DNA from 4 places in the Nocardiopsis baichengensis YIM 90130 genome. Region 3 is predicted to be linked to each of the others. Evidence: riboswitches for the same ligand, from Rfam matches in the RefSeq annotation. Region 3 holds a riboswitch; each other region holds the start of a gene.

Region 1 (5,887 bases), on a different contig from region 3:
GTGAGGCCGCTGTAGTCCCCGGCCTTCGACAGCGCCTTGCGGGCGATCGCCTTGAAGCGGGCGAAGAAGTCGAGGTTGTTGTCGGTGAAGTTGTCCCATTCCTGGTACACCTGCCAGCTCACGCCCGCCTCCTGCAGGCGCTCGGGGTAGGTCGTCCAGTCGTAGCCCGGGTGGCGCCCCTCGTCGTAGGCGTCGTTGCCGACCGCCCGGCTCCCGTCGGCCTCGAAGCCGGTCCACCCGCTGATCCAGTGGTTGCGGTTGGGGCTGGTGGAGGTGTGGATCGACGAGTGGTAGGCGTCGCAGACGGTGAAGGTGTCGGCCAGCTCGAACTGCAGCGGCAGGTCGCGGCGGTCGTAGTGGGCCATGGTCGCGGCGGTCTTGGCCGCGGTCCAGCCGTCCATCCGCCCCCGGTTCCACGCGCGGCGCCCGCCGTGCCAGGAGTGGTCGAGGGCGCCGATGTACTGCAGCTCCTCCCGCTGCCGCTCGGCCGCCTCGCGGACGCCGAACGGCGGCACCGGTGCGGAGGGCGGCCCCTGCTCGAACACGCTCCGCCCGTCGGGCAGGCGCACGGCGTTGCGGTCGCCGAACCCCCGCACCCCCTGCAGGGTGCCGAAGTAGTGGTCGAAACTGCGGTTCTCCTGCATGAGCAGGACCACGTGCTCGATCCGCCCGACCCCGCCGGGCGGTGCGGGCTCGGCGAGCGCGGTGCGCAGGGAGGGCGGCAGCAGCGAGAGCGCGGCGGCCCCTCCGGCGGCGGCCGCGCCGGCGCCGAACAGGCCGCGGCGGGAGAGGGGGCGGGGGCTGGGCTGGGACACGGGTGGTGCTCCTTCCGACGGTGCCGCCCGGGAACGCTAGGGGTGCGAGGGGGCGGCGGGAAGGCCCGCGGATGGAGCGCGGGAGAACGGCCGTTGTCCGGGAACGGCCGCTGTGCAGGGATTGCGGGTGCGCTGCACGGGTTGCGATGATCTGCGGCGTTCTGCGGTAGGGGGAAACGGCCTGGTAGTGCGGGCCGCGAGGGGAAACAGGCATGGTGGAGCATTTCGCTCAGGGGGTGTGGACGCCGCTGGTGGCGTGCGCGGTGTCGGTGCTGGGGGCCTTCCTCGGCCTCAGGTACGCCTCGCGGGCGCTGTCGTCCTCGGGCCGGACCCGGGCGGCCTGGACCGCGCTGGGCGGGCTCTCGCTGGGCGGGGCGGCGGTGTGGTCCATGCACTTCATCGCGATGCTCGGGTTCCGCGTCCCCGGCACCCCGATCCGCTACGACCCGCTGCTGACCGCCGCCAGCGCCGCCGTCCCCGTGGTCGTGATGACCGGCGCGCTGGCCGTGGTGGTCGCCCGCCGGTGGCGCCGCCTGGTCGTGCTGCCGGTCGGCGGGGTGCTGGTCGCGACGGCGATGCTCACCATGCACTACATGGGCATGGCCTCGATGCGGATGGACGCGGCGATGGCCCATGAGCCGCTGTTCGTCGCGGGTGCCGCGGTGGTGGCGCTGGGCGCCTCGGGCGGCGCGCTGTGGTTCGTGGGCAAGCGGTGGACGCTGTCGGCCACGCTGCTGGGGGCCGGGCTGCTGGGCTGCGCGGTGTCGGCCATGCACTACATCGCGATGGCCGGGGTGCGCGTGGAGGCGGCGGGCGCCCCGGGGCACGAGGCGTCCGGAGGCGTCCCCGCCCTGGCCTTCCTGACCCCGATGGTGATCGGTCCGGGCGCCTTCCTGGTGCTGGGCACCCTGCTGCTCCTGGTCCTGCCCGACGAGCGCCCGGTCACCGGAGAAGCCGCCGTCCCCTAGCCGCTCCTCCGGTGCACCGGCCCAGGCCCAGGGCCCCGAACGGTCCGCTCAGCCCATCGTCTTGCCCGCGCGCGCGTCGCGGCGCATCAGCCACAGGAAGAAGGGCGCCCCGCACAGGGCGGTGAGGATGCCGACCGGGATCTCCTGGGGCGCGGCGAGCGTGCGCGCCGCCAGGTCGGCCATGACCATGAACGACGCCCCGAGCAGGACCGCGACCGGGACGGCGCGCCGGTGGTCCGTCCCCACCAGCAGCCGGGCGATGTGCGGCATCATCAGCCCGACGAACCCGATCGGCCCTGAGAGGGCGACGAGCACCCCCGTCGCCAGGGACGTGGCGACGAACATCAGCGCGCGGAACCGGTGCACCCTCAGCCCCATGCCGTGCGCCATCTCCTCGCCCAGCTGGAGCACGTTGAGCGCGGGCGTGGCGGCGGCCGTCGCCAGCAGCCCGACCCCCACCGCCACTGCGGCCAGCGGCAGGTCCTCCCAGGTGGTCCCGCCCAGGCCGCCCAGCGTCCAGCGCTGGACGGCCCGCGAGGCGTGCGGGTCGCCCGACATCATGATCATCAGGCTCGCCATGGCCGAGCACACCTGGCCCACGACCACCCCGGACAGGATGAGCCGGGTGACCGTCATCCGCCGCCCGGTGCGGGCCAGCAGGTACACGGCCACGAGCGTGCCCAGCGCGCCGAGGAACGCGGCCGCCGGCATGGAGTAGGCGCCGAAGAGCGTGACGCCGCCGATCACCACCAGGACCGCCCCCAGGGTCGCCCCCGAGGAGATGCCCAGCAGCAGCGGGTCGGCCAGCGGGTTGCGCACCAGGGTCTGCAGCACGGCGCCCACCCCGGCCAGCCCCGCGCCCGTCATCGCCGCCAGCAGCACGCGCGGGGCGCGGGCGGTGACCACGATCGCCTCGTGGGCGCGCGGCCAGTCCGGTTCGACCAGCCCGGGCAGCAGGCGGTGGGCGGTGATGCGCCAGGTGTCGGCGAAGGAGACGTCCACCGAGCCGACGATCACGCCGAAGGTGGCCGCCACCGGCAGCGCGCCCGCGAGCAGACCCAGCACCAGGGGCAGGGGGAGCAGGCCGGGGCGGCGCCCCGTCGCGGTGCGCACGCTCAGCCGTCCTCGCCCGGGTGCAGCTGGTCGGCGACGTCGGCGACGGCGTCGCCGATGCGCACCCCCACCACCGCCGAGGACAGCGGCAGGACCGCGAAGCGCTCCTCGCGCACCGCCTCGGTGCCCGAGAGCAGGGGGTCGTCCTTGACGGCCTGGATCTTCTCCTCGACCGTGATCGAGCCGTAGTCGTAGAAGACGATGGCCTCGGGCTCGCGGTCGGCGGCCTGCTCGATGGACACGTCGGAGAACACCTGGTCGACGTCGTCGAAGACGTTGCGCCCGCCCGCGCGCTCGATGATGTCGGTGCCGATCCCCTTGCCGCCGGAGGTGAAGACCGTGGTGTCGACGTTGTCCACCACCAGCACGTCGACCGGTTCGGTGCCCTCCATCCGGGAGTCCGTCTCCGCGAGGCGCTCATCGATCCCGGCGATCAGCTCCTCGGCGCGGTCCTCGACGCCGAAGAGCTCGCCGATGTTGCGGATCTCCTGGTGTGAGGTCTCCACGCCCACCTCGTCCGCGCACTGCTCGAGGCTGCCGTAGGTGGTCATGCCCGCGTCCTCGAGGGCGTCGCGGCCGCGCCCCTCGGCCTCGTCGAAGGCGCTGCCGGGGTAGCCGGCGTAGGCGAAGTCGGGCTCGGCGGCGAGCAGGTCCTCGAAGGAGGGGTACTCGTCGGCCAGGACCGGGACCTCCTCGTAGGCCTGCTCGTACTCGGGCAGCACCGCGTCGTCGAGGTAGGCGGTGCCGACCATGCGGTCCTCCAGGCCGAGCGCCAGCATCACCTCGGTGGCGTGCTGGTTCAGGGTGACCGCCCGCTCGGGCGGGGCGTCGACGGTCACCTCGCGGTCGCACTCGGAGACCGTGACGGGGTAGCCCTCTGCGGGGGCGGCCTCCTCCTCGGAGGCGCCGGTGGTGCCGCAGCCGGCCAGTGCTGCGGCGGCCGCGGTCAGGGCGATCAGGCGCGCGGGGGCGCCGTGCGGGGGTCGAAGGTGCACGTCCGGTCCTCTCCCGGGATCCGGGCGCGTCCGGGAAAGGGCAGGGCAGGGCCGTGCACGTGTGCATCCTCTCCGGGGTCCGCGCCCCTGGTCGGCAACGTTCCGCGACGGGTCAGTCTCCTGACTCCCGGATCGTCGCGTCGCCCGGCCTTCCAGCGCTCGCGCGCCGTGGCCTCCAGCGGGGTCGGCTCCCCGGTCACAGTGGCGGGACCGTGCCGGACTCGCACCGGCTTCCTGGCTCCCGTCGCGGCACCAGCGTACGGGGAGGGCCCAGAGCGGGAGAAGGCAGGTCCGCGCTGTGCGATCGGACAACTGCTCGGCCATGTTCTGGCTGGTCGGACAACTATGGAGGACGAATGTGACGGCCGTATCTCGAAGGAGTGGCGAAGTGCATATCGGTCATTGCGCCGCACGTGACGCGGAGTACAGGATGCGGTGGTCGTCACCATCCTGAGCTGGAGAAAAGGGGGCCAGGCGTGGACCAGTCACTGCTGGCGTCCGTCCTCACCTTCGCCGCGTACTTCGTGGTGATGGTGGGGATCGGTCTGTGGGTGTACAAGCGAACCGTGTCGCTGTCGGACTTCGTGCTCGGCGGCCGAAGGCTCAACAGCTGGGTCGCCGGCCTGAGCGCGAACGCCAGCGACTTCAGCGGCTGGCTCCTGCTGGGGCTGCCCGGTGCCATCTACCTGTCGGGCCTGGGAGAGGCCTGGATCGCCGTGGGCCTGGCGCTCGGCTTCGCCGGCAGCTGGATCCTCATCGCCGGCCGGTTGCGCGTGTACACCGAGCGCGCCACCGACGCCCGCAGCGGCGGCGAGTCCGACTCCCTGACGCTCTCCTCCTACCTGGAGAACCGCTTCGGCGACCGCACCGGTCTGCTGCGCGGCGTCTCGGCCCTGCTCATCCTGGCCTTCTACCTGTTCTACGTCGCCTCCGGCCTGGTGGCCATGGGCGGGCTCTTCGAGCAGGTCTTCGGTCTGAGCTCGGCCGTCGCCATCGTGGCCGGCGTGTCGATCGTGGTGCTCTACACCTTCCTGGGCGGGTTCCTCGCGGTCAGCTACACCGACGTCGTGCAGGCCGTCATGATGTGGATCGCGCTGCTCGTCGTGCCGATCGTGGCCATCGTCGCGATCACCGGCGACGCCGAGCGCGGCACCGGCGGCCTCTCCTCCGTCCTGGGCGGCTTCCAGGGCCAGGGGGCGCTCGACACCGGCGCCGTCCTCGCCCCGGTCGTCGTCATCTCCGGTCTGGCCTGGGGCATCGGCTACCTCGGCCAGCCGCACATCCTCGCCCGCTTCATGGGCATCCGCTCGGTGGGCGACGTGCCGCGGGCCGGCGCGGTCAGCGTGGCCTGGGCCGTCTCGGCGATGACCCTGGCCGTGGTCATGGGCTTCGCCGGCGTCGCCTACTTCGGCTTCGACAGCGAGCTGGACAACGCCGAGAACGTCTTCCCCTCGCTCATCCAGGCCCTGATGAACCCGTGGGTGGCCGGGCTGCTGCTGGCCGCCATCCTGGCCGCGGTGATGAGCACCGCCGACTCCCAGCTGCTGGTCGCCTCCTCGGCGCTCACCGAGGACGGCTACCGGGCCTTCCTCAAGCGCGACGCCTCGCCGCTGACCCTGGTGTGGGTCAGCCGGCTGGCGGTCGTGGCGGTGGCGGTGGCCGCCGCCGGGATCGCGCTGAGCGGGAACAACACCGTGATGGACCTGGTGGGCTACGCCTGGGCCGGGTTCGGCGCCGGCTTCGGCCCGGTGATCCTGCTGTCGCTGTACTGGAAGAGGATGACCTGGACCGGCGCGCTGGCCGGGATGGTCGGCGGCGGCGCCACCGCGGTCATCTGGGACGTCCTGGACGAGAAGGTGCTGGAGACCGGCCTGTACGCGATGGTCCCGGCGGTCGTGGTCAGCGTCGCGGCGATCTTCGTCTTCAACGGGCTCGCCAAGGCGACCGACGGGATGGCCGAGGACTTCGACCGCGTGGACGCCGAGTACCGCGGCGC
Region 2 (5,887 bases), on a different contig from region 3:
CCACGGTCAGGTCGGTCTCGGTCGCGGCGTTCTGCTCGACCACGGCGATGCGGCGGGCCGCCGTCCGGCGCCCCACCCGTGCCAGCGGCACCCCGTCCAGCTCCACCACGCCCGCGGCGGCGGGACGGAGCCCGGCCAGCAGGCGCAGCAGCGACGACTTGCCCGACCCGTTCGGCCCGAGCAGCCCGGTGGTGGTGCCGGGCGCGGGCGCGAGGCTCACCCCGTCGACCACCAGCCGGCCGCCGACCGACCAGGAGACCTCGTGTGCGAGCAGGCTCACCGGCGGCCTCCCGCGGACGCGCGGGCGGTGGGGCCGGCGGGGCGCGGGTGCGCATCGAGCGGACGCCGGCGCTTCGGCCCCGCCGAGCGCGACGGGCGGCCCCGGTAGAGGATGTACATGAACGCGGGAACTCCGATCAGCGAGGTCACCACCCCCACGGGAAGGTCCTGTGGGGCGAACACGTTGCGGGACAGCGCGTCGACCCAGACCAGGAAGACGGCGCCGGCCAGCGCGCTCGCGGGCAGGACGTGCCGGTGGCCGGGGCCCGTCAGCGCCCGGACGGCGTGCGGCAGCACGAGCCCGACGAACCCGATCGCCCCGGCGCTGCTGACCAGGAACGCGGTGAGCAGCGCGGTGGCGAGCAGCAGCACCAGGCGGGTCCTGCCCACCGCCACGCCCAGGGCGGCCGCCGCGTCCTCGCCGAAGGCGAAGGCGTCCAGTTCCCGGGCGCGCGAGGCGAACACGGCCAGGGCGGCCACCAGGGCGGCGGCGCACGGCCACACGTCGTCCCAGCGCGCGCCGCTGAGCGACCCGAGCAGCCAGAACAGCACGCTCCGGGCCTGCTCGGCGTCGGCCGAGGAGTACACGATCAGCGAGGTCAGCGCGGAGAACAGCTGCATGACCGCCACCCCGGACAGCACCACCTTGGCGGTGGTGCCGCCGGAGAGCCTGCTGAGCAGCAGCACCAGCGCGAAGGAGACGCACGCGCCGGCGAACGCGCCGGTGGACAGGGAGAACAGCCCGCCCCCGACACCGAGGACCAGCACCAGGACGGCGCCGGTCGAGGCCCCCGAGGACACGCCCAGCACGAACGGGTCGGCCAACGGGTTGCGCAGCAGGGACTGCAGCACCGCCCCGCAGACCGCGAGCCCGGCCCCGCACACCGCGGCGAGCAGCGCGCGGGGCAGGCGCAGCTCCCACACGATGCCCTCGCGCACCGCCGACAGCCCCGACTCGGGTCCGCCCGTCCGGGACCAGGCCACCGCCGCCACCTCGGGGACCGTGATCCCCGCCGGACCGAGGGCGGTGGCGGCGGCCACCGACAGGGCCAGGATCACCAGGCCGGCGGCGGCCGCGGCCGCGCTCCGCCCCGCCGTCATGATGCCGACGACAGCGCGTCGGCGACCTGCTCGATGCCCTCGACCGTCCGGATCGAGGGGTTCATCGACGCGCCGCTCACCACGATGTAGCGCTCCTCGCGCACCGCCTCCATGTTCCGGGTGACCGGGTCGCTCTCCAAGAACTCGATCTTGGCCTCGGCGCTCTCGGCGGTCTGCGTCTCCCGGGTCAGGTCGCCCACCACGAGGTGGTCGGGGTCGCGGTCGGCGACCGTCTCCCAGTTGATCTGCGGCCACTCGTCGGAGGTGTCGTCGAAGGCGTTCTGCGCCCCCACGGCCCCGGTGATGATGCCCGGGGCGCCGCAGCACCCGGCCATGTAGGGGGCGTTGGAGTCGGAGAACCAGTACATGAGCGTGGTGTCGGAGGCGGTGTCGGGGTCGATCCCCTCGGTGGCGGTGTCGACGCGCTCCTGCAGGTCGGCGACGAGCTCCTCGCCGCGGTCCTCGACGCCGAACAGGTCCGCCAGCTCGCGGACCTCCCGGTAGACCGTCTCCATCTCCAGGGGCTCGTCGCGCGTGCCGTCGCCGCCGGTGCTGTTGTCCTTGCCGACGCAGTCGGCGGGGGAGAGGTAGGTGGGCACGCCCAGCTCCTCGAAGTCGTCCCGCTCGGCCACGCCGCCGGTGCCCATGGTCGAGGCGAACGAGGCGCCGACGAAGTCGGGCTCGGCGTCGAGGACGCGCTCGAAGGAGGGCATGTGCTCGGCGAGGCGGGGCACCTTCTCCTCCTCGTCCTCCAGCCCCTCCATGACCGGGTCGGTCCACTTGGCGGTGCCGGCCATGCGGTCGGCCAGCCCGAGGGAGAGCAGGATCTCGGTGGTGCCCTGGTCGAGGGCGACGGCGCTCTGCGGCGGGGCCGCCACCTCGACCTCCCGGCCGCAGTTCTCGATCGTCTTGGGGGAGCCGGCGGCCTCGGGGCCGGAGGCGTCGCCGCCTCCTTCGCCGCCTCCGGCGGAGGCGCATCCGGAGAGCAGGAGCGCCGCCGCGGCCAGGGCGCCGAGGGCGGGGGCCGGGCGGGGGCGGCGGCGGGCGGGACGGGGGACGGGGCTGCCGTGGGCAGCCGGGGCAGGAGTCGCCACGGAGGCCTTTCCTTGTGCGGGGCCCGTGCGCGGGGCCGGCGGACACGTTCTCCCGAAGGCCGCGGGGCGGCCTTCCGGGGTCGGCCAGGTCTTCGGACTCGGGTTCGCACGGCCGGGGCGCCTTCCCGGACCGCGTTCGCGGTCCAGTGGCGTCGTGCCCCGGCCGTCCCCCTCACCGCTGCGCGCCAGTTCCGGATTCGCACCGGATTCCCTGTACGCCCTGATGGGGCGGCCGACGGCTGGAAACCGTAGCAGTCGGGGCCCTCGCGGGCGGAGGGCAGGGGCGCCTCCGGGAGGCGGCCGTCGGTGCACGTGTGCGCAAGATTTTGCAGGATCCGGCCGTGGCCGGCGTGTCCGCGGAGATGAAGGCGGTGTGAGGCCGTTCACATCGCCGGTCATTGCTGCTATGTTTCGGCACGTATTGAAAGTTCTTGCAGATATAGCAAGATCTTTACGTGGCGGTCGTTCCGCGCCGGTGCGGCACGGCCGCCCATCCCCCCGCACCCCCGCACACGAGGAGAGCGCGATGCCCCTCATCCTCCGAAGAACCCTCACCCTGGCCGCGGTGCTGCTGCTCGGCGCGGCCCTGCCGGCCGCGGCCCCCTGGCAGCCCGCGTCCGGGGCGCCCGCAGCCGCGGCCGCGTCCCCGGCCGCCGCCCCCGACGACGGCGGCGCCGTCGTCCACCTCTTCCAATGGCGCTGGGAGTCGGTCGCCCAGGAGTGCGAGGACGTCCTGGGCCCCAACGGCTACGCCGCCGTCCAGGTCTCCCCGCCCCAGGAGCACGTCGTGCTGGAAGAGGAGGGCTACCCCTGGTGGCAGGACTACCAGCCGGTCAGCTACCGCCTGGACGACACCCGCCGGGGCACCGCCGCCGACTTCCAGGACATGGTCGACCGCTGCCGCGACTCCGGCGTCCGGATCTACGTCGACGCGATCGTCAACCACATGACCGGCACCGGGTCGGTCGGGGCGGGCCCGGGCAGCGCGGGCGGCGCGTACGAGAAGTACTCCTACCCCGACCTGTTCGGCGACGGCGCCCACGGCTACACCGAGCAGGACTTCAACACCGCCGAGTGCGGCCGCGACATCGAGGACTGGAGCGACCCCTGGGAGGTGCGCACCTGCGAGCTGCTCGGGCTGAGCGACCTGGCGACCGGCGACGCCTACGTGCGCGAGCGCCTCGGCGACTACCTCGCCTCGCTCGTCGACATGGGCGTGGCCGGGTTCCGCATCGACGCGGCCAAGCACATGCCGCCCGAGGACCTGCAGGCCGTCGTGGACATGCTCCCCGGCACCGTTCCCGGGTGGAACGAGGCGCCCTACGTCTTCCAGGAGGTGATCGCCGACGCGGCGATCGGCGAGGACGAGTACACCGGGATCGGCGACGTGACCGAGTTCGACTACCAGCGCCGGATCGGCCACGACTTCGCCGACGGGAACCTCCAGGGCGCCAAGGACCTGGAGGAGGGCAAGCTGGCCTCGGACAGCGCGGTCTCCTTCGTCGTCAACCACGACACTCAGCGCTCCGAGCCCACCCTGACGCACGGGACCGACCGGGACCGCTACGACCTGGCCCAGGCCTTCCTGCTGGCGCACGGCTACGGCACGCCCAAGGTGATGTCCAGCTACGCGTTCACCTCCACCGAACAGGGCCCGCCCATGGCGGCCGACGGGACCACCGAGGCCGCCGACTGCGCGCAGGAGCGGTGGGTGTGCGAGCACCGCGCGCTCAACGGCATGCCGACCTTCGCGAGCGCGACGGCCGGCGAGGAGGTGTCCTGGGCCGACGACGGCTCACAGCGGGGGCGGGTGGCCCTGGAGCGCGGCGGCGCGGGCTTCGCGGCCTTCAACGCCACCGGTTCGGAGTGGAGCGCCGGGTTCGCCACCGCGCTGCCCGACGGGACCTACTGCGACGTCGCCTCCGGGACCTTCGCCGACGGCGCCTGCGACGGGGCCGCCGTGGAGGTGGCCGGCGGCCGTGTCGAGGTGTCCGTCCCGCCCGAGGGGGCCGTGGCCCTGCACACCGGTGCGGTGGTGGAGTGCGCCGACCCCGGCGGCTGCGACTCGGGCGGGGACCCCGGGGACCCCGGCGCGTGCACGGAGGTCGAGGCCGTCTTCGGCCCGACCGTGGAGACCTTCTACGGCCAAGGGGTGTACGTCGCCGGGTCCGTCGAGGAGCTGGGCGGCTGGGACACCGGCCGGGCGCTGGAGCTGTCGACCGACGAGGGGGCCTACCCCGAGTGGAGCGGCTCGGTCGGGCTGCCGCCGGGGGCGGAGTTCGAGTACAAGTACATCAAGAAGGACCCGGACGGCACGGTGACCTGGGAGTCGGGCGGCAACCGCACGGCGGTGGCCTCCGGTGACGGGTGCGCCGTGGAGCTCGGAGGCGAGTGGCGCGACTGAGCGGCGGGACCGGAGCAGTGAGCCCGGCCCCGGTACCCCGGGGCCGGGCCCCCGGAGGCCTGCTCAGGCTTCTTCGGCGGGCCGGTCGGGCAGGCCCAGGCGCAGGTGTTCGACGTGGTTCAGGGCCTGGTCGATGAGCTGGGCGACGTGGTGGTCGTAGAGCGAGTAGACCACCGAGCGGCCCCGGCGCTCGCCGGCGACCAGGCCCAGGTTGCGCAGCAGCCGCAGCTGGTGCGAGCAGGCCGACTGCGTCATGCCCACCGCGTCGGCCAGTTCGGTGGCGGGCAGGGGCCCCTCGCGCAGGCGGGACAGGATCAGCAGGCGGGAGGGGGTGGCCAGGGCCTGCAGGGTGGACGCCACCTTCTCGGCGGTGGCCGCGTCGAGCGCGGGCGCGGCCGCGGGGGAAGGGGAAGCGAGTTCGTGGCCCATGGAGCCATCCTACTTTCGTGAACTAATGAAGACTTGTTCATGTATTCCTGTATAGTGGCGCCCCGACCGGCCGCGGCTCCGCCCCGGTCCGTCCCGCCCTGCCCCGAACCACCGCGCGAGGACCGACGATGCCCTCACCCACCGCGAACCCGTCCGCCCCCGCCGCCGCGCCCGCACCGGCGGCCCAGCTCGCCGCCGCGCCGCGGCGCCACCGCACCCGCCTGCTGGAGCTGCCCGAGGTGCGCTGGGCCGCGGCCGCGCTCGCCGTGTTCCTCCTCGCCCTCCCGCTCGACCTGCTCGGTGCCCCGCCCCTGGCCACGGGCCTGCTCTACGGCGCGGTCTACGCCCTGGGCGGCTGGGAGCCCGCGCTGTCCGGCCTCAAGGCGCTCAAGGGGCGCACCCTCGACGTCGACCTGCTGATGGTGGTCGCCGCGCTCGGCGCGGCCGCCGTGGGCCAGCCCGGGGACGGCGCCCTGCTCATCGTCATCTTCGCCGTCTCCGGTGCCCTGGAGGCGGTGGCGACCGCCCGCACCGAGGACTCCGTGCGCGGCCTGCTCGACCTCGCCCCCGCCACCGCGAC
Region 3 (5,887 bases):
CCCCGGCAGCGCCCCCACGCGCCCGCCCCACACCTGGGTGGCCCGCAGCACGGCGAGCGCGAGGTTGACCCGCGCCTCCCCCTGCGGGGCGGCGCCCAGGATGTGCAGGCCGTCGCGGATCTGCACGTCCTTGATCTCGCACAGGTAGCCGTCGACGTGCATCACGAAGTCGTCGAACTCGTCCTCGGAGGGCATCTCCTCCTGGTGGAGGTCGTGGTGCAGCTCGGCGCTCTTGATCAGGGTCCAGATCTGCGCGCGCAGCGCCGGCCCCTTGTCCGGGTCCAGGTCGCTGACCAGGGCGTACTCGTCGAGCAGCTGCTCCAGCTTGGCGATGTCGCCGTAGGTGTCGGCGCGCGCCATGGGCGGCACCAGGTGGTCGACCACGGTGGCGTGGCCGCGCCGCTTGGCCTGGGTGCCCTCGCCCGGGTCGTTGACGATGAAGGGGTAGACCAGCGGCAGGTTGCCCAGCACCGCGTCGGGCGCGTCCTCGGCCGCCATGCCCAGGCCCTTGCCGGGCAGCCACTCCAGGGTGCCGTGCTTGCCCAGGTGCACCACGGCGTGGGCGCCGAAGCCGCCGTCGGCGGGGGCGGCCTCCATCCACCGGTAGGCGGCCAGGTAGTGGTGCGAGGGCGGCAGGTCGGGGTCGTGGTAGATGGCGATCGGGTTCTCCCCGAAGCCCCGCGGCGGCTGGATCATCAGCACGACGTTGCCGAAGCGCAGCGAGGCCAGCACGATCTCGGGGCGGCCGCGCGAGTCGTCGACGTACAGCTCACCGGGCGGATCGCCCCAGTGGCCGCGGACGGCCTCGCGCAGCTCCTTCGGCTGGGCCTCGAACCAGCGCCGGTAGTCCTCCAGCGGCACGCGCACCTCGGCGGCGGCGAGCTGGTCCTCGCTCAGCCACTCCACGTCGTGCCCGCCGGCGGCGATCAGCGCGTGGATGAGCGGGTCCCCGTCGTCCTCGCGCCGGCCCTCCTCCGGGGCGGGCACGCGCCACAGCGCGTCGTCGGAGCCCAGGTCGTAGCCGCGCTCGGCGAGCAGGCGGAACAGGCGCACCGCCGAGGCGGGGGTGTCCAGGCCCACGGCGTTGCCGACCCGGGAGTGCTTGGTGGGGTAGGAGGAGAGCACCACGGCCAGCCGGCGGTCGGCGTGCGGCACCGAGCGCAGGCGGCCGTGGGCCACGGCGATCCCGGCGATGCGGGCGGCGCGCTCGGGGTCGGCCCGGTACACGGCGATGCCCGCCTCGCCGACCTCCTTGAAGGAGAAGGGCACGGTGATCAGCCGGCCGTCGAACTCGGGGATGGCGACCTGCATGCCCGCGTCCATCGGGGTGAGCGCGGCGTCGGAGGCCTGCCACTGCTCGCGGGTGGAGGTCAGGACCAGGCCCTGGAGCACCGGCACGTCGAGCGCGGCCAGGGCGCCGGCGTCCCAGGCGTCCTCGTCGCCGCCGCCGCTGGCGTCCGCGGCCACGGCGCCCCCGGCGGCCAGCACCGTGGTCACCACGGCGTCGGCCCGGCCCAGCAGGGTGAACAGGCCCGGGGCGTTGTCGGTGTCCAGGCCGCGCAGCGAACCGGAGAAGACCGGCAGCGGGTGGCCCCCGGCGTCCTCGACTGCGCGGCACAGCACGTCGACGAAGTCGGTGTTGCCGGCCAGCTCGTGGGCCCGGTAGAAGACCACGGCGACGGTGGGGCGCCCGGCCTCCGGCTCCGGGTCGGCCTCCTCGCGCCACGGGAGGCGGTGCACCCCGAACTCGGGCATCTTCGCCGGCGGCTCGAAGCCGTCGCCGGTGAGCAGCACCGTGTCGGACAGGAAGCGGGCGAGCTGGCGCAGGTTGCCCACGCCGCCCTCGGCCAGGTAGGCGTGGGCCTCGGTGGCCACCCCGGAGGCGACCGTGGACAGCGCGATCATCTCGGCGTCGGGGGCGGCCTCGCCGCCCAGGGCGACCAGCGGGACGCCGCTCGCGCGCAGCGCCTCCAGCCCCTCCTTCCAGGCCTCGCTGCCGCCCAGCAGGCGCACCACCGCGATGTCGGCGCCGTCGAGCAGTGCGGGGACCTCGGAGGCGGGGGTGCGCGCCGGGTTGGCGGTCCGGTAGCCCGCCTCCGCGGCGCGCGCGGCCAGGAGTTCGGTGTCCGCGGTGGACAGCAGCAGGATCGTTGCCACGCGTGGCCCTTCGTGTCGAGCCGGGGTCCGCGCCCCGGTGCCGAGCGTTCTTCGAGCGCCGCGAAGTCTCCTGGCTCGGGGATCGACGCCCGGCCCGTGCCTTCCCGCCGGCGGACCGGCAGTGGCCTGCGTCGGGGCGGGCTCCTCCCTCACAGTTGCGGGACAGCCACGGCTTCGCACCCCGCCGCGGCGGGGCTCCGTGTTCCTCGGCGGCGCAGGCCCATCTTCGCAGAGGCGGCGGGACCGGACCCGGCCAGGGTTGTCGTCCCGTCCTGTGCAGGGCCGGGGTTTGCGAGAATCGGCGCATGAGCGACTATCCCCAACCCCCTTCGGACCCGGGCGACCCGTACGGCAGGCCGGCCGACCAGGCGTACGGCGGACAGCCCTACCCCGGCGGGGACCTCCCTTACTCCCACGGCGAGATGGTCCCGGCCGGCACCGGCGGGTGGGACGCCGCCCCGCAGCCCGCGTCCGGTGAGCCGATCCTCACCTCGATCGGGGACATCACCCTCACGCAGAGCGAGGTCATCACCCCCTCGGGGCGCTTTCCCATCCGGGGCGCGCAGTGGAACGTGACCGACATGAGCCACGTGGAGGAGAAGCTCTCCACGACCGGGCTGGTCCTGACGATCGGCTCCATCGTGCTGTTCATCTGGTTCTGCGGTCTGGGGCTGCTGGGTCTGTTCTTCCTCCTGATGAAGGAGAAGGTGACCACCGGGAACATCCAGGTGACGGTGTCCAACGGCAACTCCCACTACGCCACGGTCATCCCGGCGCGCACCCCGGAGACCATGCAGCAGGTCACCCAGCAGGTGAACTACGCGCGGTCGCTGTCGGCCATGTAGAGCGCCGCCGGCCGCGAAGAGCGCGCTGGGCCGGTGGCCGGGCCGCCCGAGCGGTCCGGCCACCGGCCCGGCCGGCGACCCGGGCCGCTCAGGCGGGAGCGCCCGGGACCGCCCCTACGGTGCGGCGCGGTCGCTGTCGGCCGGTCGGTCACGCTCGGTGGAGCGGTCACCGGAGCCGTCGGCACGGACGCCGTCCGAGGTGGAGGGCGCCTCCGAGGTGAGGCGGTCCAGGACGGCCTCGCGGACGAACAGGGCCAGGGGGCGGCCCTCGGCGGACATCTCCAGCTCGGCGAACTCCTCCTCGGAGAAGGCCACGCTCAGGGTGCGGCCAGCGCCCCGGACGGGGGTCAGCCCGAGCATCCGCCGGTGGACCCGCTCCAGGGCCTCGGCGGGCACGGAGCCGTAGCAGGACTCCAGGTGGCCGAGCCAGTCGCGCATCTCGTTCCAGCGGGCGTAGCGCCCGGCGAGGACGTACAGGTAGGAGCCGACGGTCCGCCCGGCGGCGGCCCGTTCGAGCTCGGCGTGGGTCATGGGGTCGAGCTCCAGGACGACCCGGTGCGCCGGGTCGGCCGCGCTGCGGGGGCCGTCGGCAGGGGACGCATCGGGGCGCCCGTCCGGACGGCGGTCGCCGGCGGGCTCGGTGGTCGGGACGTGGTCGGCGCTCATGGAACCTCCGTGGGCACGGGCCGTGGGCCCCTCCGGACACGTCCGGAGGGCGTGGCGGCCGCATTCCCTCGAGGGCCGCGTCCGCGTCGCGCGTGTGCTTCGGGCCCGTGTCCCCGGTCCGCCACCGGTCGCCCACCACGGTAGAGCGCGCCGCAGGCCCCCGCCACCCGTCGTCCACAGGCCCGGTCTCGGGAGATGCGCGCCCGGATGCCCTTCATTGACCTCACCGCCGGTACGGCTCCATGACACGCACGTCCCAGAACGCACCCGGACCACACGCACAGCCTTGCGGCCGAGCCGCCCAGCCCTCCTGACGGAAAGAGCACGGGGCGCGCGCATGACGCGCGGCTGTCGGACGTGGCGGCTAGTGTTCCGCCATGGTCCAGGTCACGGTCGCACCGGATTGCGGCAACGCACCCAGGAAACAGCTCCTGCGCGACTTCACGATCGCGCTGGCGAAGCGTGATGCGCAGGCGCTGCTGCCGACCGTCGCCGACGACGTCGTCTGGGAGATCGTCGGACGGCGCACCGTCCGCGGAAAGGCCGATTTCGCCGATGCGGTGGCCACGGCCGTCGAACGGCAGGCGGAGACCCTGCAGCTGGACAGCATCCTCACGCACGGGAGCGAGGGAGCGGTCAGCAGCCGCCTGGCCTTCCCCGGTGGAGGCGCAATGCGCTGCTGCGACGTCTCCGCCTTCAGCGGCCACAGCAAGACCGCGAAGATCAAGCGGATCACGTCCTACTGGATCGAGGAGTGAGCGGCGGCCCGTCATCACCGTCGGCAGACCGGCGAACGCGCGTTCCACGCCCCGAATCCGTGCTCTGCCCAGCGGGCGACCGGAGTCATGTCCCGGTCGAAATGGGGACGCCCGGCTCAGGCGACACCGCTCCGACCACCCTGCTCAGCCGAGTGGCGTCGTCGTGTTCGCCGCCCGACGGCGTTACAGCGATCCCGGCGAGCGGACCACGAGCAGTTCCTTGACGTTCGGATACACGAGCCGCCGATCGCTCCCCGGAAGCGGTCCAGCACGCGACCTCTACGCAGCCGGAGCCACACTCCTCCCCTGCCTGGGGCGCTGCCAGGCGACCCCGATGTGCAATACGGGCAGGACGCCCCAGAACGCTGGCAGGTCCGGACGTGCTCGCCGCCCGGCGGCCTCGACTCCCCCGGCTTCGACCGTGCCTCCGTCCCACACCCGGCTCTTCCCTCCAGGGTGGGCCGCCCGCCTCGAAAGATGTTCCCTCAGGAGGCCTTACAGCGGTGGCCCGGCCGGCGGGATCACCGGCAGTCCCTCTGGCGCGCCCTCCTCCAGCAGCCGCCACACGGCGTCGGTGTCCATGTGCTCCTCGACCAGGTCGCCCAGGGCGTCCAGCCGGGACGCGCGCGCCTGCGCGAAGTCGGTGTCGGGCGCGGGGCGGAAGTCGCGGCCCGCCACGGCCGCCACGTCGGCCAGGAACGCCCGCCGGAAGGCGTCGTTCTCCAGCGCGCCGTGCCAGGTCGTGCCCCACACCGCTCCGGCGCGGCAGCCGTCCAGGAACGGCTCGGGCGCCGACCCGTCCCCGTCGGCCTCCCGCGGGGTCCCCTGCCAGTCGACCTCGGCCACCCCGTGGTGGATCTCGTAGCCGAGGACCTCCTCGCCGTATGCGGTGCCCCGGGGATTGCCCAGCGTCTTGTCGGCGGCGAAGCGCACCCGGACCGGCAGCAGCCCCAGCCCGTCCACGCTGCCCGCGCCCGACTCCACCTCGTCGTCGATGCGGTGGGCGAGCATCTGGTACCCGCCGCAGATGCCCAGCACCGGAAGGCCGCGGCGGGCGCGCTCGACCACCGCCCGGTCCAGTCCGCGCTCGCGCAGCCAGGCCAGATCGGACACGGTGGCGCGGCTGCCGGGCAGCACCACCAGGTCGGCGTCGTCCAGCTCGTGGACGCCGGTGACGAAGCGGACGTCGACGCCCGGCTCCACGGTCAGCGCGTCGATGTCGGTGAAGTTGCTGATCCGGGGCACCCGCACCACGGCCACGCGCAGCGACCGGCCGCCCACCGGGGCCTGCACGGGGCCGCGGTCCACGCTCAGCGCAAGCGAGTCCTCCACGTCCAGCCACAGGCCGTCGAGCCAGGGCAGGACCCCGTGGACCGGGCGGCCGGTGAGCCCTCGGACCATCTCCAGGCCCGGCTCCAGCAGCTCGGGGGCGCCGCGGAACTTGTTCACCACGAAACCGGC
Region 4 (5,887 bases), on a different contig from region 3:
ATCCGCGCGGGCGCCACCCTGGTGCAGGGGTACACCGGCCTGATCTACGGCGGGCCGATGTGGCCGCGCCGCATCAACCGCGGCCTCGCCCGCCTGGTGCGCCGCGCCGGCCTGCTGTCGGTCGAAGAGGCCGTCGGCGCCGACGCCCCGCAGAGCGCGCCGGCGGCGACGGCCCGGTAGTCCCGTCCGCGCCGGTCCCGTCCGCGCCTCAGGGGGCGGGGAGGGGCACCGCGGTGTCGAGTTCGGCGCCGAGCAGGGGGCCGTCCAGGTGGCCGGCGCGGATGCGTACCCCGGTGACGCGCTCGGCCAGGGCCAGCACCGAGGCCGACGGGTCGTCCGGCTCGTTGCCGGACAGCCCCACCGAGGACATCTCCGCGGCCAGGGCGTCCGGCCGGGTGCCGCGGCGCAGGTGCGGCTCGCGGGCGTCGAAGAAGGTGCGCAGCACGCCGTCGGCGACCCACCGGAACTCATAGCGCCGGTCCAGCAGGACCCGCACCGACACCAGCTCGGTCTGGGCCGACAGCGCCCGGTAGCAGTCGGGGCGGGTCGCCCGGCAGCCGGTCGGCTCCACGACCACGGCCCACCCGTTGAGGGTCAGCGCGTGCGCCGTGGGGGGCGGGCCGTCCTCGCAGCACAGCCCCGCCTCGACGGCGTCGGCGATGGGCAGGGAGCGCAGCCGCTCCTGCGGCGCGCCCAGGCGCCGCAGGGACTCGGTCTTGGTCAGACCGCGAACGTAGGACAGGCAGAACGCCTCGGCCAGGTCGGGCTGGGTCTCCTCGAACCAGGCGTAGTCGGCTGCGCAGGCGCCCATCGACATCTCCCTTTCCCCTGTTCGGGTGGTGCCGTCACCGAACACCTCCCCTGTAGGGGAGGGCTCCATAGGTGTGACGAGGGGCGCATCGCGTCGAGTTCCCCTGCGGAACACCGGGTACCGGACCATTTCAGGCCTCCACCGCTGGGGTGCCGTGGGGCGCGCGGGGGCGCGCCGGGCGGATCTTCTTCACCACGGCGTCCGAGCATACGGCCCCGCCACGGGTGTCGTCGCACGTGGCCGGGGGTCGGGACCGTCGGGTGCGACACATTGCCGCATGGGCCGGGCGTCCGGGCCGCCCGCGGCCGCCCGGGCCCGGGCGTGGCGCGCACCGCGGCGGCGGCCGGAAGCGGCCGTGCCGGGCAACGGCCCCTCTGAACTGCGGTGATGGTGAGCGGCGTTCGGGCGTGCGCCGAGCCGCCCGCCCGATAACGTCTGCGCATCGACTCGGTCGCCCGCAGGACACCCCCGGGTATCGGACGGTCCGTATCCCTCGCCGGGCGCGTACGGAAGGCCCCGAGCCCGTGTTCGGGGCCGGGGCCTGTGGCGGGGGAGAGGGGCCGGGCGGAGGAGGCTAGTCCTTCTCCTCCTTCTCCTCGCCCTTCTTCTCGTCCTTCTCGTCCTCGTCCCCGTCGTCCTCGGGCTCGTCCGGGACTCCGTCGAGGTAGCTCTCGCCCGGCTCGGTCTCGTCCAGGAGCTGGGAGACCGTCACCATCGTGTAGCCCTTCTCGTTCAGCCCCTCCACGATCTCCGGCACCGCGTCGATGGTGGTGCCGTGGATGTCGTGCATGAGGATGATCGCGCCCGGCGCGGCCCCCTTCAGCGCGCGGTCGGCCACCACCGAGGAGTTCCGGTCCTTCCAGTCGTTGGTGTCGACGTTCCAGATGATCTCCGCCAGGCCCAGGTCCTCGGCGACCGAGGCGACCTTGCCGTCGGTGGCCCCGTACGGCGGGCGCATCAGCGTCGGCAGCATCCCGGTCTCCCTGCGCACCAGGCCGTTGACCTCGGACAGCTCGTCGCGCACCTGGCCCTCGCCCACCGAGGTCAGGTCCGGGTGGGTCACCGTGTGGTTGGCGATCTCGTGCCCCTCGGCGTACTCGCGGCGCACGGTGCGCGGGTGCTCGCGCACCGGCTCCCCGGTGACGAAGAAGGTGGCCTTGGCGTCGTGCTCGGCCAGCGTGTCCAGCAGCTCGGGGGTCCGACCGCCCGGGCCGTCGTCGAAGGTCAGCGCGACGCACTTGCTGTCGGGGTCGGAGCAGTCCGCGCCGCCCGCGTCGGGGTCGAACCGCCCCGGGACCCCGCCCGCCGGGCCGCCGTCCTTGGGGGCCGCGGCCTCCTCCAGCTCCAGGCCCGGCGTGACCTGCGTGGCGGTCGTCCGCGCCTGCGCGCCGAAGTCCGACAGCAGCGGCTCGGCGTCCTCGCCGGGGACCACGGCGTGCACCCGCCCCTCGTCGGCCGGGGCCACCTGCCCCTCGTCGAACTCGACCACCAGGTCGCCGTCGGGGTTGAAGCCGACCGAGTCGTAGAGCTCGGCGATGGGGTAGAGCGCCTCCGGCTCCACTCCGTCCTCCTCCAGGCGGTCCTTGACCAGCCCGTCGAGCTCCTCCAGCTCCTTCTGGCCGGCCAGCAGCTCGGTGGAGTAGGCGGTGTGCCCCTCGGCGGTGTCGTACCAGTAGGTGGAGTAGCCGGTGCGCTCCCCGTCGGAGTCCTTTTCGGACAGCTCCAGGCGCACCGCGAGCACGTCCGGTCCGGCGGCGCTCAGCGCGCCCCGCACCTCCAGCGACTCGGCGCCGGGCGCGGCCTCGCGGAAGTCCTCGGCCTCGTCCTCGGCGATGGCGTCCAGCCTCTCGGCGAACGGCTCGGCGCCGGGGACGGTCGGGTAGGCGATCTCCACGTCGACACCGCCCTCGTCCTCGGAGCGGCTCTCCTCACCGAGGCCTTCGACGGTGTCCGGGGCGACTGCGGTCAGGGCGTCGGGCTCGCCCTCGGGGCGCTGCGGGGCCTGCTCCTCCGATCCGCCGGTGTTCTCGCCCTCGCTGGGACTGCAGGCGCAGAGCAGCGTGGCGAGGGCGACCGGGACGGCGAGCACGGCGCGTGCGGAGAACGGTCGGGGTTCGACACGGGAATGGCGGAGCAACGGCCTTCGACTTTCGCTTTATCGGAAGAAGCGGACACAATGGTTGGATCATCGCACCCGACGGCGCGCGGGGTTCCGGGTTTCGGTCACAGGAGGGGAAAACCTCGGGACGGATCGCCCAAGCGGGGTTCCGGGGGCCGGTGGGGGAGGGGGAGGCGGACCCGGCCTCGGGGCCGGAAGGGGTGCGTGCCTATACTTCCACTCGCGGTCGGTACGTGCACGGCGAAACGCCGGGCGTGTCGAAAGAGGGAACCCGGTGCGAATCCGGGACTGCCCCGCAGCGGTGAGCGGGAACGAAAGCCGCCAGGAGCACTGGACGCGGCAGCGTCTGGGAAGCGGCGGCCGGTAGGCCGGCATCCTCCCCGGCAGGGAGGGGGCCACGCCCGTGAGTCCGAATACCTGCCGACCGCCCGTGGGCGCGGCCGCGCCCACGGTGGTCCGTGAGCCCCGAGGGAGGGCGGCGGTCGGCGGGATCGGTCCGCGCTGCGGGCGGCCCCGCCGCGCGCTCTGCCTCGACTCGCGGCCCAACGGCTGATCGACGAGGGAGAGACGAAGCCAGTGACGACGACCGTTCACGGATACCCGCGCATCGGACCGGACCGGGAACTCAAGCGCGCCTGCGAGGCGTACTGGGCCGGCCGGAGCAGCGCAGCCGAGCTGGACGCCGTCGGGGCGCGGCTGCGCCGCGCCGCCTGGGAGGCCTACTCCGAGGCCGGGATCGACGAGATGCCGTCCAACACCTTCTCCTACTACGACCACATGCTCGACACGGCCGTGCTGTTCGGCGCCGTGCCGACCCGTTTCGGGCGCCCCGAGGAGGCCGAGGACCGCGCCACGGAGCTGGACCGCTACTTCGCCATGGCGCGCGGTGTGCAGGAGACCGCGCCGCTGGAGATGACGAAGTGGTTCGACACCAACTACCACTACCTGGTCCCCGAGCTGTCCCCGCACACGGCCTTCCGGCTGGCCGGGGCCAAGCCGCTGTCGGAGTTCACCCAGGCCAAGGGGCTGGGATACCTCACCCGGCCGGTGGTCGTGGGCCCGGTGACCTTCCTGCTGCTGTCCAAGCCGGCCGCCGGCGCCCCCGAGGGGTGGAACCCGCTGGAGCTGCTCGACGGGCTGCTCCCGGCCTACGCCGAGCTGCTGCGCCGGCTGCGCGCGGCCGGGGCCGAGCACGTCCAGCTCGACGAGCCGGTCCTGGCCACCGACCGCGGCCGTGCCGCGGTGGGCGAGTTCGAGCGCGCCTACCGGGTCCTGGGCCAGGAGAAGGACCGCCCGCAGATCACCGTGGGCACCTACTTCGGCCCGATCGGCACCGAGGCCCTGGAGGCGTTCAAGCGCACCGGCGCCGAGCGGATCGCCCTGGACCTGGTGGCCGGGCCGGACACCGCCGAGGAGCTGGCGGCCGTCTCCGGGCTGGGCGACAAGACCCTGCTCGCCGGCGTGGTCGACGGGCGCAACGTCTGGCGCACCGACGTGCGCGCGGCGCTGTCCCGGCTGACCCCCCTGATGGGCCTGGCCCGCGAGGTGGTGGTCAACACCTCCTGCTCGCTGCTGCACGTCCCGGTCGACCTGGACGCCGAGACCGGCATGGACCCGGCGCTGCGGGCGCGGCTGGCCTTCGCCCGGCAGAAGCTGGACGAGGTGGCGCTGCTGGGGCGCGCGCTGAGCGACCCCGACGGCGCCGCGGCCGACCTGGAGCGCGCCCGGGCCGACCTGCCCGAGCCGGAGGGCTTCCGCAACGCCCAGGTGCGGGCCCGCCTGCAGTCCCTGGGCGCGGAGGGCGAGCAGCGCCTGCGCGAGGGCCGCTGGAACAGCGAGGGCGAGCCGCAGTACCTGCCCACCACCACCATCGGCTCGTTCCCGCAGACCGAGGAGATCCGCAAGGCCCGGGCCGAGCACCGCACCGGCGCCATCGGGGAGGAGGAGTACGAGGCCCGGATGCGGGGGGAGATCGACAAGGTCATCGCCCTGCAGGAGGACATCGGCCTGGACGTGCTCGTGCACGGCGAGCCCGAGCGCAACGACATGGTCCAGTACTTCGCCGAGCGCCTGGGCGGCTACACCACGACCGCCAAGGGCTGGGTGCAGTCCTACGGCTCGCGGTGCGTGCGCCCGCCGATCCTCTTCGGCGACGTGCACCGCCCCGAGCCGATGACGGTGAAGTGGGCCACCTACGCCCAGTCGCGCACCTCCAAGCCGGTCAAGGGCATGCTCACCGGCCCGGTGACCATGCTGGCCTGGTCGTTCGTCCGCGACGACCAGCCGCTGGCCGACACCGCCCGCCAGGTGGCCCTGGCCCTGCGCGACGAGGTCGCCGACCTGGAGCGCGAGGGCATCCGGCACATCCAGGTGGACGAGGCCGCGCTGCGGGAGCTGCTGCCGCTGCGCGCCTCCGAGCGCCAGGAGTACCTGGACTGGGCCGTGGGCTCGTTCCGGCTGGCCACCTCGGGGGTGGGTGAGCGCACGCTCATCCACACGCACATGTGCTACTCGGAGTTCGGCGAGATCGTCGGCGCGATCGAGGCGCTGGGTGCGGACGTGACCAGCGTCGAGGCGGCCCGCTCGCACATGGAGCTGGTGGACGACCTGGACCGCTCCGGCTACCGCCGGGGCATCGGCCCGGGGGTCTACGACATCCACTCCCCGCGGGTGCCCTCCGCCGAGGAGATCGAGTCGGCGCTGCGCACCGCCCTGCGCGCGGTCGACCCGGCGCGGCTGTGGGTGAACCCCGACTGCGGCCTCAAGACCCGCGGCTACGCCGAGATCGAGCCGGCGCTGCGGAACATGGTGCAGGCCGCCCGCCGGGTCCGCGCCGACCTGGCCGGGTGAGCCCCGCGCCCCGCTGAGGCACGAGCGGGGCGGTGACCGGAAGGAGAGAACGGGAAAGGGGGTGCGGGCCGGACGGCCCGCACCCCCCTTCTCACACGGGGACCCGC

The links. Region 3 has a riboswitch for cobalamin ahead of cobN (cobaltochelatase subunit CobN). Riboswitches for the same ligand answer to the same signal wherever they lie in the genome.
Region 1: linked by a shared signal. The riboswitch ahead of C892_RS0124255 (ABC transporter substrate-binding protein) and the one ahead of cobN (cobaltochelatase subunit CobN) in region 3 are both predicted to bind cobalamin.
Region 2: linked by a shared signal. The riboswitch ahead of C892_RS0113450 (ABC transporter substrate-binding protein) and the one ahead of cobN (cobaltochelatase subunit CobN) in region 3 are both predicted to bind cobalamin.
Region 4: linked by a shared signal. The riboswitch ahead of metE (5-methyltetrahydropteroyltriglutamate--homocysteine S-methyltransferase) and the one ahead of cobN (cobaltochelatase subunit CobN) in region 3 are both predicted to bind cobalamin.

Annotation. Positions count from the first base shown of each region.
Region 1 is NZ_ANAS01000036.1:46,988-52,874, forward strand. Features, by position in the region: gene C892_RS0124240 (phosphocholine-specific phospholipase C) at 1-815, opposite strand, end outside; gene C892_RS0124245 (MHYT domain-containing protein) at 1,028-1,783, shown strand; gene C892_RS0124250 (FecCD family ABC transporter permease) at 1,832-2,896, opposite strand; gene C892_RS0124255 (ABC transporter substrate-binding protein) at 2,899-3,891, opposite strand; cobalamin riboswitch at 3,985-4,151, opposite strand; gene putP (sodium/proline symporter PutP) at 4,368-5,887, shown strand, end outside.
Region 2 is NZ_ANAS01000014.1:29,877-35,763, forward strand. Features, by position in the region: gene C892_RS0113440 (ABC transporter ATP-binding protein) at 1-280, opposite strand, end outside; gene C892_RS0113445 (FecCD family ABC transporter permease) at 277-1,380, opposite strand; gene C892_RS0113450 (ABC transporter substrate-binding protein) at 1,377-2,474, opposite strand; cobalamin riboswitch at 2,541-2,725, opposite strand; gene C892_RS0113455 (carbohydrate-binding module family 20 domain-containing protein) at 3,001-4,878, shown strand; gene C892_RS0113460 (ArsR/SmtB family transcription factor) at 4,942-5,307, opposite strand; gene C892_RS0113465 (heavy metal translocating P-type ATPase) at 5,436-5,887, shown strand, end outside.
Region 3 is NZ_ANAS01000039.1:3,461-9,347, reverse strand. Features, by position in the region: gene cobN (cobaltochelatase subunit CobN) at 1-2,157, opposite strand, end outside; cobalamin riboswitch at 2,221-2,365, opposite strand; gene C892_RS0125840 (hypothetical protein) at 2,463-3,002, shown strand; gene C892_RS0125835 (hypothetical protein) at 3,117-3,668, opposite strand; gene C892_RS0125830 (nuclear transport factor 2 family protein) at 4,046-4,426, shown strand; gene C892_RS0125825 (cobyric acid synthase) at 4,922-5,887, opposite strand, start outside.
Region 4 is NZ_ANAS01000009.1:84,810-90,696, reverse strand. Features, by position in the region: gene C892_RS0109060 (quinone-dependent dihydroorotate dehydrogenase) at 1-180, shown strand, start outside; gene C892_RS0109055 (DUF6461 domain-containing protein) at 209-811, opposite strand; gene C892_RS0109050 (polysaccharide deacetylase family protein) at 1,386-2,900, opposite strand; cobalamin riboswitch at 3,141-3,369, shown strand; gene metE (5-methyltetrahydropteroyltriglutamate--homocysteine S-methyltransferase) at 3,507-5,780, shown strand.